3 regions of the Polycladomyces zharkentensis genome follow, and region 1 is predicted to be linked to each of the others. Evidence: riboswitches for the same ligand, from Rfam matches in the RefSeq annotation. Region 1 holds a riboswitch; each other region holds the start of a gene.
The links. Region 1 has a riboswitch for cobalamin ahead of JQC72_RS05190 (ribonucleoside-diphosphate reductase subunit alpha). Riboswitches for the same ligand answer to the same signal wherever they lie in the genome.
Positions count from the first base shown of each region.

Region 2: linked by a shared signal. The riboswitch ahead of JQC72_RS10965 (hypothetical protein) and the one ahead of JQC72_RS05190 (ribonucleoside-diphosphate reductase subunit alpha) in region 1 are both predicted to bind cobalamin.
Region 3: linked by a shared signal. The riboswitch ahead of JQC72_RS16090 (ABC transporter substrate-binding protein) and the one ahead of JQC72_RS05190 (ribonucleoside-diphosphate reductase subunit alpha) in region 1 are both predicted to bind cobalamin.

Region 1 is NZ_JAFHAP010000005.1:142,111-146,418, forward strand. Features, by position in the region: gene JQC72_RS05185 (NAD(P)-dependent oxidoreductase) at 1-67, opposite strand, end outside; cobalamin riboswitch at 838-1,157, shown strand; gene JQC72_RS05190 (ribonucleoside-diphosphate reductase subunit alpha) at 1,333-3,546, shown strand; gene JQC72_RS05195 (ribonucleotide-diphosphate reductase subunit beta) at 3,846-4,308, shown strand, end outside.
Region 2 is NZ_JAFHAP010000009.1:114,119-118,426, forward strand. Features, by position in the region: partial or broken gene JQC72_RS10945 (manganese catalase family protein) at 1-698, opposite strand, end outside; gene JQC72_RS10950 (YuzF family protein) at 755-979, opposite strand; partial or broken gene JQC72_RS10955 (MFS transporter) at 1,493-1,786, opposite strand; partial or broken gene JQC72_RS10960 (helix-turn-helix domain-containing protein) at 1,799-2,234, shown strand; cobalamin riboswitch at 2,585-2,778, shown strand; gene JQC72_RS10965 (hypothetical protein) at 3,031-3,507, shown strand; gene JQC72_RS10970 (hypothetical protein) at 3,494-4,150, shown strand.
Region 3 is NZ_JAFHAP010000021.1:18,144-22,451, reverse strand. Features, by position in the region: gene JQC72_RS16105 (cob(I)yrinic acid a,c-diamide adenosyltransferase) at 1-244, opposite strand, end outside; gene JQC72_RS16100 (heme ABC transporter ATP-binding protein) at 445-1,272, opposite strand; gene JQC72_RS16095 (FecCD family ABC transporter permease) at 1,276-2,304, opposite strand; gene JQC72_RS16090 (ABC transporter substrate-binding protein) at 2,330-3,274, opposite strand; cobalamin riboswitch at 3,411-3,607, opposite strand; gene JQC72_RS16085 (alpha/beta hydrolase family protein) at 4,037-4,308, shown strand, end outside.

The sequences.
Region 1 (4,308 bases):
CTTTCTTCCGCTTGGCTACCGCCTTTCTGATAGCACCCAAGCCGAGAATCCCAACATCTTGCCCCAAATTTCCCCTCCGACCGATTTGCTCCACCCGCTAAGCAGGACGGAAATGACTTTTCGGGATTTCCAACGCTAGCGCAAGCAGCTGCACATTTGTGCAATAGCATGTCATTTGTGCCTGTTTGTAATATTAGTATATTTTATTCGTTATCGGCATGTCAACCATTCTGATTCTTTCAAACAACTAGTATTAATATATTTGATGATAGATTCTGATCAGGGAAATACTCTTTAATGCCATCAGAGTAAGTTAAAGTGGAGATTTGTACCTTTCGGCCTAAAAGGCAACTATAAATGAACGCTATAACTGTAAAAGAAAAAAGTCCTCAAACAGTGAGGACTTTATCCGCGACTTCCTCGAGACGATGGATCAGGGGGCATCCAGAGCATCTGCCATCTTACTTGCACTACTCATTGCGTTCGTCTCGAGATACTTAAGCATTGGAGACTCCCAGACGTTCTGCCAGTTCAGTTTGTGCAATTCCTTTGACTTCTCAGTTTTGAACGTGATCCAATCGACATGCAGGTCCCAAGAGGGGCGAAACCTACGAAACCTGGACCCGAACGGAGCGGGCAAAACCCTCCATCACCTTGTCGATCCGAATCTTCCGATGGGAGTTGAAAAACACAAGTTGTAGTATTGGCTAAAAAAACCTCATACAAGGTATGGTGTTTGAATAGATCCTCCGCGATTCATTTTTCGTCCGTTTTTGATAGAGGAAGAGATTGGACATGGAAAAACCGGTAAGATACAATGGACCTGCTTTTGGACAACGACATACCGGGGGAAAAGGTGGAGTGGTTCACCCACTCCCGAAGAGGGAAGCCGGTGAAAATCCGGCGCGGTCCCGCCACTGTGAATGGGGAGCCGGGCCGTATGTCACTGTCGAAAGACGGGAAGACACGGCCGCCAGGGGGCTGGAGGATCTCTGGTATTCTCAGGTTGATGGAAAGATGGGTTTTCCAGCGACTTTAGCCAGGCGAAGTAGGAGCGAGTGGGAAAGAGATCCACCAGAATCAACCTGTTTACCACACTTGCAGCCCCCATGCGATGATCCATGAGCCAGGAGACCTGCCTTTTCCGACAACACCGTTGACCTACGAGGATAGGGAGGTGTTTGATGTGCCGCGTGTCGCGATCGGTACGATCGGCCTGTGCGGGTCGTGCCGTTTTTGTGTTCACGGTTGGACAGGTGCTTCATCAAACACTTCCCTTGACAGGGAAGTTTTTATATTTGTCCGCATCTGAAATGGAAAGGGTGCTGGTAGATGGAACTAGTAGAGATGAAAAAAGAAACGGAATGGGAGTCGCTCGTTCGCTCGGTGTGCGCAGAGACAGGAGATCTCGATGCCCAATCGCTGATTGTCGCCGCCAAAGCGCAGCTAAGGGAAGGGATGACGGATCGGGAGATTCTGCGGACATTGGCGCAGACGGCGGTGGAACAAACCAGCATCGAACAACCGGGTTGGCAGTTTGTTGCGGCCCGTTTGCTGGCGGAGGAATTGTATCGTGCGGCGGCCCACAACCGGGGATATGACCGTGTGCAGGGCGAGTACGGCGATTTTTATGATTTACTGCAAAAGCTGACGGCAAAAGGGTTGTACGGTTCCTATCTGCTGGAACATTACACCGAGGCGGAAATCCGCGAACTGGAAGCCTCCATCTGTCCGGAGCGGGACCGGTTGTTTCATTACATCGGATTGAAGATACTGGCGGACCGGTATCTCGTGCGGGATTACGACGGTGCGGTGATGGAGTTGCCGCAAGAGCGGTTTATGGTCATCGCCATGCATCTGGCAATGAAGGAACGGGATCGGTTGACGTGGGCCAAACAGATGTACGACGTGTTGTCCCGGTTGGAGGTGACGGTGGCGACACCGACGATGAGCAATGCCGGGCGGCCATTGCACCAGCTTTCTTCCTGTTTCATCGATACCGTGGACGATTCGCTGTGGTCCATTTACAATACCAACACCGCTACCGCCCAGGTGTCCAAACACGGTGGTGGTGTGGGCATCTATCTGGGAAAAGTGCGGGCCAAGGGGTCCAAAATTCGCGGACACAAAGGCGCTTCCGGCGGTGTCATCCCTTGGGTGCGCAATTTCAACAACACGGCCGTGGCGGTGGATCAACTGGGGGTGCGCAAAGGGGCGTTTGCCATCTATCTGGATGTGTGGCATGCGGACATCCTTGACTTTTTGAACCTGAAGACCAATAACGGTGATGACCGGTTAAAAGCGCACGACATCTTTCCCGGCGTATGCATCCCCGACCTGTTTATGCGCCGGGTGAAGGAACGGGGGATGTGGTACCTGTTCGACCCGCACGAAGTACGTGAAGTGATGGGGTTCAGCCTGGAAGACGCTTGGGGAGAGGAGTTTGAACGGCGGTATGAGGCGTGTGTCAATCACCCGGAACTGAGTCGTAAGGAAATCCCGGCGATTGAAGTGATGAAGCGCATCATGGTGAGCGCCTATGAGACCGGGACGCCGTTCCTGTTCTTCCGCGATACGGTCAATCGGCTCAATCCCAACAAACACAAGGGAATGATCTATTCTTCCAACTTGTGCACGGAAATTTGCCAAAACATGTCCCCAACCGAGCTGATCAGTGAGGAGTTGGAGGATGGCGTCATCGTCACCAAGCAAAAACCGGGGGACTTCGTCGTCTGCAACCTGTCGTCCATCAATTTGGGACGGATCACATCCCTGGAGGATTTGGCACGCATCATCCCGATCCAGATGCGCATGTTGGACAATGTGATCGACCTCAACCTGTATCCGGTCAAACAGGCGGAAGTAACCAACCGCAAGTACCGGGCCGTCGGATTGGGTACGAGCGGATACCATCAATACCTGGCACAGAAAGGAATCGATTGGGAGTCGGAAGAACATTTGGCCGAAGCGGACCGGTTGTTTGAGGAGATTGCCTATCAGACGATTCGGGCCTCCATGGAGCTGGCCAAGGAAAAAGGAGCGTATCCGGCATTTGAAGGAAGCGAGTGGCAAACCGGCGCGTTCTTCGATCAGCGCGGCTACACCGGAGAACGTTGGCAAACACTGCGGGAGGAAGTGAGACGATACGGGGTGCGCAATGCTTGGATGATCGCCATCGCACCGACGGGTTCCACCTCGCTCATTGCCGGTTCGACCGCCGGGATCGATCCGGTCTATGCCAAGTTTTTTGTCGAGGAAAAACGGGGAGCGCTCATTCCGCAGACAGCACCCAACCTCTCAAAGCAAACTTTCTGGTATTACAAGGAGGCACACCGGATCGACCAGATGTGGAGCATTCGCGCCGCCGGCATTCGCCAACGCCATATCGACCAGTCGCAGTCGTTCAATCTGTTTATTACGCCGGACACCAACGCCAAGGCATTTTTGTCCATGTACCTGGCCGCATGGGAAAACGGGCTGAAAACCGTCTACTACGTGCGCAATCAATCGTTGGAAGTGGAAGAGTGCGTCAGCTGTTCGTCCTAATCTCATGTTCCAACGCTGAGATCTGCGCGGTGGAACGATTTTTCCGGATGAGAGACTGAGGTGTGCCTGGCAGTCCATAGGGGAGCAATGTTTTTCTCGGGCGAGCGACTGACCAAGTCCTGATGGAGCGAAGCCACGGGAAGCGCAGGATTGAATCGCGGGCAATTTCCATAAAGAGAAGCGTTCTTTGCCCGAGTCCTGTGCTGAAAGGGTCGGATCATCATCTGCTTAACAACTGTATTCACCAGTCACACCTTCATCCGGCTCTGATGATGATCGATCGAGAGGAGAAAAGAGACATGGAAAAACTGCAACGAAAAAAGATTTTCAACGAACACGGCCAACGCGGCACCCAGCGGATGATCAACGGCAATACCACCAACCTGCGGGAGTGGAACCGGATCAAGTATGATTGGGCGTACAAAATGTATCGCACGATGCTGAACAACTTCTGGATTCCCGAAGAGATTTCGCTGACGGGTGACGCCAAGCAATTTGAAGAGCTGACACCGGCCGAGCGGCGTGCTTTTGACAAAACGATTTCGTTTCTCAACTTTTTGGATTCCATTCAGTGTGAAAACCTTCCCAACATCCGGGAGTACGTCACTGCACCGGAAGTGGCGTCACTGCTCAATATCCAGGCGTTTCAGGAAGAGATTCACGCCCAATCCTACAGCTATATCCTGGATACCGTCTGTTCGCCGCAGACGCGGGAAAATATCTATGATGAGTGGCGGAACGACGAGCACCTGCTGCGCCGCA
Region 2 (4,308 bases), on a different contig from region 1:
CGCTCCAAGTGTAAAGGACGTTGTTCAATCCCCGCGCGATGTACTTTTTGGCGTAATCAAATTTGGTATTGTCAAGACTCGGAATGGGAAGCATACGGGAGACGTCGACTCCGGTCAGGGATTCCATCGCTTTGGCATATGCAAGGATATGCGTTCCTCCTCGCACCAGCAGATAGCCGATCATTTCCCTCGCCACGGGAGCGTCAGTCATTTCGTATACACGCATTTTATGGGTGCGGGCACCGAGTTTCCAGGAAGAAATTGTGGAGCAGATCTTGTATCAGATTGCCGCTGTTGAACACGTAGCTCCCATTCCACGGATTTCCCGTCGAATCGGCGGGAAATGCCGTCTGAGCGGTCACAATAAAATAATGCGAATTACGCGCGTCCAAACCGTTACGCAGTGGGGTGGTATCCGGATCTCCCGGATTGGTGATACCGGTGGACAACAGATTGATGGTTGTGCTCACCAGTTCCACATGTCCGAATTCCTCCGCAGTGATACTGGTCACCAGATCATAATAGGGTTTCAACTTCCTTTTGCCACGAAAGTTGAACGATTGAAACATATAATTGTTCAGCGTAGACATTTCTCCGAACCGACCGCCGAGCAACTCCTGGACGGCGGCGGCCGCGTTGGCGTCCCCGTGTTCGGGAACGGGCAATTCGATGGCAAGCCGATTGATCCGCTTGAACATGATTTCCCCTCAGTTCCCGTACAAAAGATTTAGACGTTCCCTTGAAAGGTGAAGGATCAGTCTTCATTCCCGCGAGAAGAAGATTGGTGTGCCCGGCGCCTTTTCCCGTCAGGGGTGGGTACGACCCAGATGATTTGCTGGGTACGGATCAAAAACGGACTGCCGCCGGAATCAACCACAATATGATCCGGCAGGACCGAATACAATCTCCCCCTGACGCTGCCTCTGGCCGTTTCCACTGTAATCCATCTGCCGATCATGGAATGCATTGCTTGATACACATAAGGAGCAAACGGCTCATCGTATAGGGTAACCGGTATCCATCCGAGTCCCCTCCTTTATGGATCGCATGCGGTACACGGAGATGGTGGGAGCAACGAACCCAAAACTGTTCAGGTTTTTGTTCGCTTACTCCTTATCTCCCATCATATGTTGGGAGTTTTCCGGTCAGAAATTGTCCTATGTTGACGTGAATGTTTCATTCCTTCAAGTGAAGACGGATAAAAGAAAAGAGGAAATTTCAGCAGATCGAACATGATCTCAACCGGATCTGAAGCATGAAAGCATCACGATGGCAGGAGTCTAGGTGGAAGAGGTTCCGGAACCGGTCATTTGGTTGTTGTTAAGAGTTGGGTGGTCACAAAAAAAGACGGCCCGGAAAGAGCCGTCTTTTTACCGGTTGCATGTTTCACAGGTTGGTTTCCTTCTTGGAATTCCCACGATTTCAGCAGGGGATGCGCTTCCTCCTAACCACACGTGTGGTAGCGATTTATACCGTAGATTGGCCGTGACATCTACAGCCTTACCTCTCCCCTTCGTTGATGCAACTCCTGTATGATCAGAGGATATTCTTTATCAAGTTTATAAAACAGCAACAGAACAAATTGAATCACTCCTATGGCCAGCGGGATATAAATGAATAGGGCTTTAATGGCGAGTAGAGCTGAATCTGTTTGCGTAGCACTTCCTCCGACATATCCTCCCAAGGCCAAGATCCAACCGATGAGTGCCGAACCCAAACCGGTACCTACCTTTGTTCCGAAGCTTCCTGCACTGTAAACCAATCCTTCGGTTCTGACCCCCGATTTCCATTCTCCATATTAACAGAGATAAAAGAAATAACTAACATCATGACAGAGGCTTTTTGTGATTTTGCCGATAGGGTACGAAAAATACTCAAGAGAAATAACGATATGCAAAAACTTCATTTTTAACAATATATATGAAAAAATAACAATTCCACAGCTTGCTAAATTAGTGGACCTGAGACCGGGTTATTTGTCCCAATTGTTTAAAAAAGAAGTTGGTATCCCCCTGAGTAAATATATACAACGTGAAAAAATCGAAGAAGCGAAGAAATTACTGATTCTAACTGATTACTCCTTGGCAGATATTTGCTCGCGCCTAAATTTTAACGACCAAAGCTACTTTACCAAGGTATTTAAAAAGTTTACAGGCGTCACTCCAAAACAGTATAGGGATAATCATCAACCATCGACATGCATTTACCCCGAGAAACGGGAGAATGTTTCCTGAACGATTTCATTTCCAGGATTTCAAAGGAGTAAATAGACTTGCCTTACAAATTATCCTGAGTGGTGGGTGTGCCGGATCACCAAGCGGCAGGCAGATCCCTCTCAAAAGGGAGGAGACGTTGACGGCGATGTTTGCAGAGCCGGTTTCAAGTAGAAAGATTGCAGTATGATGATGAAAATAACCATTCCCATTACAACGGGTGAAAACGGAAAACAGGCTTGATTTGGGACCGGCGGAACAAAAACGGGGGAATCGACTTCACATTCGGTCAATGAAAAAAACTCCGAGTTGCGAATCTCTTTTTCCTTCGATACAATAAATAGAGATTTTGATGGTGATGTTTGACAATCGTATATCAAAAGGGAAAAGGTGGAGTGGTTCGCCCACTCCCGAAGAGGGAAGCCGGTGAAAATCCGGCGCGGTCCCGCCACTGTGAATGGGGAGCGATACCGCGGTCACTGTCGTCAGTGTGACGATGGGAAGGCCCGGTATGGGTGCGCGATGATCCATGAGCCAGGAGACCTGCCTTTTCCAACAACACCGTTGACCTACGAGGATAGGGAGGTGTTTAGATCGGGCTGGACGATTGTCCGCTGGATGAGCGCAGCCCGCCTGGGGATTCGTGTACCTTTTTCAGGCCCTCAGACGGGAGTCGCTGCATTCGGTCGGGTTGAGGCACAACTGCGCGATTTAAGCACTTCCATTTGGAGGTGCTTTTATTTTTTGGCAGGGGAGGTTCTTTATGTTTCGCAGTGTGATAGGAGCATGCTTGCTGGGGGTGTGTTGTTGGTGGGGGGTGTCCACGGCGTGGGCCCACGGTGATGAGAATCACGGGGCACAGCATCCGGCTCAGGAGCGTGTGGTACCGTTGGAAAAAGCCGTTCCGGACCAGCATCCGGCACAGGTTGTACTGGACGCCGGTGAATGGCCGGACGGTACATCGGTTCGGGTGAAGATGTTCGCCCCGGCTTCGGGTGTACTGTCCACCGATTTTCCCCGGGTGGAAGGGACACCTTTGCTGGACAGCACGATGGCGGTCAATGCGGGGAAGGTGCGGTTCACGTATCTGTTTCCGATTCGGGGAACGTACCACATCATGTTGGAACGGACGGATGGGGGCAAAAGTGTCCCGAAACCGGTGACACTGACCATCCCGGAAAATCCGCAGGAAGTGCGCAATCTGTTTTTGTTGCTCGCCGGACTGTTCGGATTGGGCGGTTTGTCCGGATATATCTTGACGCGTTGGAGGGTTCGAAGCCATGCAGAAACGTAAGCGCGATTTGCTAACCGCCGGTTCTGTCGTCTCTTGCGGGCGTTCTCCCATTGATGAAATCGGGGTGGGTGGCGGGCGATCCCGATGGAACAAACGTCAAAGGGGATTGGGTTCTCTCCTGCCGGTCTGGGTCGGGCTATGCCTGATGATGCTGTTGATCCCCCATACTTCTGTACTGGCAGCCCCTTCTACGGGTTGGTCCGAACTGCGGTTGGACAAGCGGGCGGAAGTGGGACATCTGGCACATTACCAAGGAAAATTGGCGGGAGTAACTCCCGCTCATCCGGCGGAGATAGAGTTGGTTGCCCGCAATCAGGAGCATGGGAATACGGTGTTCCGTAGCCGCGTGCAGATAAAGGACGGACATTTTCGATTTGCCGTTCAATTTTTTGACGGTGCGCCCCATCAAGTGTTACTCCTCGCTTACCGGCCGGGGGAAGCGAAGCCGTTTGCAACTCAACAGGTACAAGTGGATGTGGAGACATTGCCGCCACCGCGATCGGCACAGGCAAAGGCTTTCACGTTGCTGTTGGGGATAACGGCTGTGGGCATGATGATCGGTTCGGGATTGGCTTTTTGGCGGGAAAGACGAACACAAAACCGGCAGAATCACGAAACAAATGAGGTTGCTGCCGGGCTGTGAGGTTCGCGATTGCTGCAGCCGCGCAATCTCAGGGTATGTTCCACCAAAGGAACTCCGTTTGTAAACGAACATTCCCGCTAGCGGCATTTGAGCAAGCGAAACCGGAGCGAGCGGGAAAACGGTGCATCCGGAGCTGCCGGCAGTTCAAGGGCCTTTTC
Region 3 (4,308 bases), on a different contig from region 1:
ACTGTCGCTTTTTTCCCACCTGTGCCAAATCACTGCCGGCGTCGAACAGTTCGTGCTGAACCTCAGTCAAATCGCGGATCATGTCCGCGTGTTTCTCCGTGTTCATCCGGACGATCGCCTCACCGACAAACGCATTCAACTCATCAATCGTACCGTACGCTTCGACACGGATGTCATCCTTGTCCACCCGTCCGCCGATCACACCGGTTTTTCCTTCATCTCCGGTACGGGTATAGATGCGCATGATCTTCACTCCTCCATTAGCGGTTCACCGTTCGGACCAACACATCAGGCGTGAAACCCAATACCCCGTAGATTGCCGAGAAACAGGGCGACCATTTTCCGGCTAGGAACCTTTCTTCCCCAAGGATTGGCTCACCATGCGGGTAACGAGAGGGAGAAGGGCGCCCGAAGACAGCCGTTGTAATCCATACCGGACACGCCCTATGGAGCAGAAACAGAAAGCGGCTGTCCGCAAGATCCGGTCTCAAATCCTTTCTCCTTCGACTGCAGCAATACCTGTGGCACACCGGCAGACGGATGGCGTACCATCACCGGATCGATTCCGTAAGCATCGCGGATCACCGACGCCTGGATCACCTGCTCCGCTGTCCCTTCCCGAATGACCCGACCATTTTTCAACAACAACAACCGATCACAGAATTGCGCCGCCAGATTCAAATCATGCAACACGATGACAACGGACAACCCATCTTTCCGTTTCCATCTCACGATCCGGTCGAGCATGCCCAACTGATGCCTGACATCCAGATAAGTCGTGGGCTCATCCAGCAACAACAACCGGGGCTGTTGCGCCATCGCCTGCGCAATCGCCACCCGTTGCCGTTCACCACCGCTCAATACCGAGACAGGTCGCCGTCGGTGTGAAAGCAGGTCCGTATCGGCCAATATTTCCTCGACCAGTGCGCGATCCCGCTCCGTCATCCACGGCCGCCAACCCTGGTGAGGGTGACGGCCCATCATGACCACTTCCTCCACGGTGAAATCAAGCGGGGGCAATCCTTCCTGGGGGAGCAGGGCGATTCGACGCGCCCGTTCTTTGATCGACCAATCTGCAAGCGGACGGCCTTCCCACATCACGGTACCCGTATCCGGGCGTTCCTCACCGGACAACAACCGGAGCAGCGTGGTTTTGCCCGATCCATTGGGACCGATGATGCCCACCATCTCACCGGGGCCGACATTCAAACTCACTTCGGCCAACACGCTGCGTTCGCCGTAGTGTTTGCCCACTTTTCGAGCCGCTATCACCAACTACCCCTCCCCTCTGCGGGAACGGAGATGCTTTCTCAACAACCATGCGAAAAACGGCGCGCCGACAAACGCGGTCACAACCCCGATCGGCAATTCACGGGGCGCCAACACCACCCGGGCCAACAGATCGGCCCCCGTCAGAAAGACCCCGCCTGCCAACAGGGACAACGGAATCAGCCAACGATGATCGGGACCGCACAATATGCGCATCACATGTGGAACGACCAACCCGACAAACCCGATCGTCCCTGATACGGACACCGCCGCGGCGGTTACCAGTGATGCCGTCACCAACAACAGTCCGCGCACCATTCCGACCGACACACCGAGATGTTCCGCTGCCCGATCGCCCAACGCAAACAGGTTCAACTCCCGGCTGAACCACCAGCACACCACGGTACCGATGGCCAGAAACGGTACCACCACGGTGACGTGTTCCCATTCCCGCAGGGTAAAGCTGCCCATCAACCAGCTCTGGATCTGTTGCAGCTGCTCTTCCGACAACGCGATGCAAAACGTCAGTACCGCACCGAAAAATGCCTGTACGACCACACCGGACAGGATGAGCGTCTCCGGCCGCATCTGCGAACCGACTCTGGCCAATTGCAATACGGCCAGCAATGCAACCATGGAGCAGACAAACGCGAGTGCGGGTACGTTCCAACCACCCAGCCAAGCCGCTCCCCATCCGGTCAGGAGCGCAACGACCGCTCCGAGCGCCGCGCCGGACGAGACACCGAGAATGTACGGATCGGCCAACGGGTTACGCAACAACGCCTGATAAACGACACCCGCCATGGCGAGCGATGCCCCGACCAGTACGGACAGCAACACCCGCGGCAACCGAATGGATCGCACAATCGTCTCGACAGACGGGTCGCCCGGAGGTTGGACCATCGAACCGACTCCGGGCAACGCACGCCCCAGAATCCGCCATACATCCGCCAGCGGGATCGGCGTACTGCCGACGGAAACGGCCACGGCCACCGTCAACGTCAGCAGTCCCGCCAGACCCGCCAACCACCACATTTGCTTTCTCCCCATCATACTTCCCTTACTGTTTCGCACCAAACACTTGCGGATACAACACTTGCGCGATCTGTTTCAGCCCTTGCGTGACCCGCGGGCCGGGCCGGTTGACCAAATCCGGGTTGACCGTGACGATCCGTTTTTGTTTCACGGCGTTGATCCCGGCCCACCCGGAACGGGAGGCGATTTGCGACACCGCTTTATTGCCGCCGGTGTCATAGGTGGCGATGATCACGTCCGGATTCCACTTGACCACCTGCTCCGCCGACACTTGAGGCCATCCTTTTTGGCTTGCGGCCACGTTGTTCCCTCCGGCCAAACGGATCAGCTCGTCCATAAAGGTGCCCGAACCGGCGGTAAACAATGTCGGGTCCAGCTCAATCCACACTTTGACCCGTTTGTCGGCCGGGATGGAAGCCACCTTTTTCGTCACTTCGTTTTTCTCCCGTTCCATCTTTGCGACTACCTGACGAGCCTTGTCCACGGCACCTGTCGCTTTGCCCACCAAGAGAATGGAATCTTCTACACCTTTGAGGCTTTGACCGTCCACCACCACGACCGTCAACCCCAGTTTCCGCAATTGGCCGATGGTATCCTGGCCGTTGATCGGATTGGCCAGCACCAGATCAGGCTTCAGCGACACCACTTTTTCCACGTTGATCTTCAAATCGCCCACTTTTTCCTTTTTCGTTGCTTCCGCCGGATAATTGTCCAAGGAGGAAACGCCGACGATCTTTTTGTCCAGCCCCAAAGCAAACGCGATTTCCGTTGTGCTGGGAACCAACGAAACGATACGCCGGGGCTCCTGTTTGATCGTTACGTTTTGTCCGGATGCATCCTTGAGGGTAACCGGGAAATCACCTTGTTTTCCATTATGATCAGCGTGCGGTTGGGGTGCCTGTGAACAACCGGCCAATCCCATCGTCATGACCAACAACAACGACAACAACCAACCATACCATCTCTTCATCCAGTCCCTCTCCTTCCTTCACCAACATAAAAAAACCCCGCCTCCATCGAGGTCAGGGAAATCCTCTCGCGCATACCGCATGCTGGAAAACGCGCACGCGAGTGTTGCGCTCCTCCTCACACCCCGAAGGAGAATCGCAAGTGACCGCGAAAAGGCAGGTCTCCTGGCTCGTGGATCACCGCATTCGGTCGCGCCTTCCCATCCCCTTGGGGACAGTGGCATCGTGCGACCGCGCTCCCCACTCACAGTGGCGGGACCGCGCCGGATTTACACCGGTCTTCCCTTTTCACCTTTATCCGTTTCGGATAAAGGACCTTTTCGCCTATTCACTTGTCGGTCAGCAAATCGCTGTACCCGAATTTTAACATTTCGTCGGGCTTATGACCATCCCCCTTGTTTGGTGAACGGCACTCGCGGGAAAGAGGAAATGGACGGTTTTGATGCGAAATGATGTTTGTTTACGGCGTGTCCGGCAAAAACGGTCCACATTGCTTCCCGGCTCGCTCCACCTGCGCCCTGCGGGGAAGCGGCTCATGGCCGCTCCGACCCGGTGAGCGCAGGGCGCGGGCAAAGTACGCTTCTCTTAGAGGAATTTGCCCGCGATTCAATTGCTGCGCTTTCCGGGTCTTCGCTCTGCCGGGTCTTGGTAAGTCGCCGCCTGGGAAAACATGTGTCCCGGTTACAGAATGATGAGACACGCCTTGGGAAGCCGATCGCGGAAAGGAGGGTACAGGCGCAACCTTACCATTTGCGCCGCAAGAGATGGAACATCGCACATTCACATGGGATTTGGGAAAGGAAAACCGCATCATCCGCGGAGACGTTTATGCCACAACGACCGAATCGCCGCTCCCGGTCATTATTTTGTGCCACGGTTTTAAGGGATTCAAAAACTGGGGCTTTTTCCCGCATGCTGCCCATGTTTTGGCAGAACGGGGGTTTGCCGTCATCACCTTCAATTTCTCCATGAACGGGGTGGGTGAAAACCTGGAAGAATTCGACGAACTGGACAAGTTCGCCCGCAATACGTATTC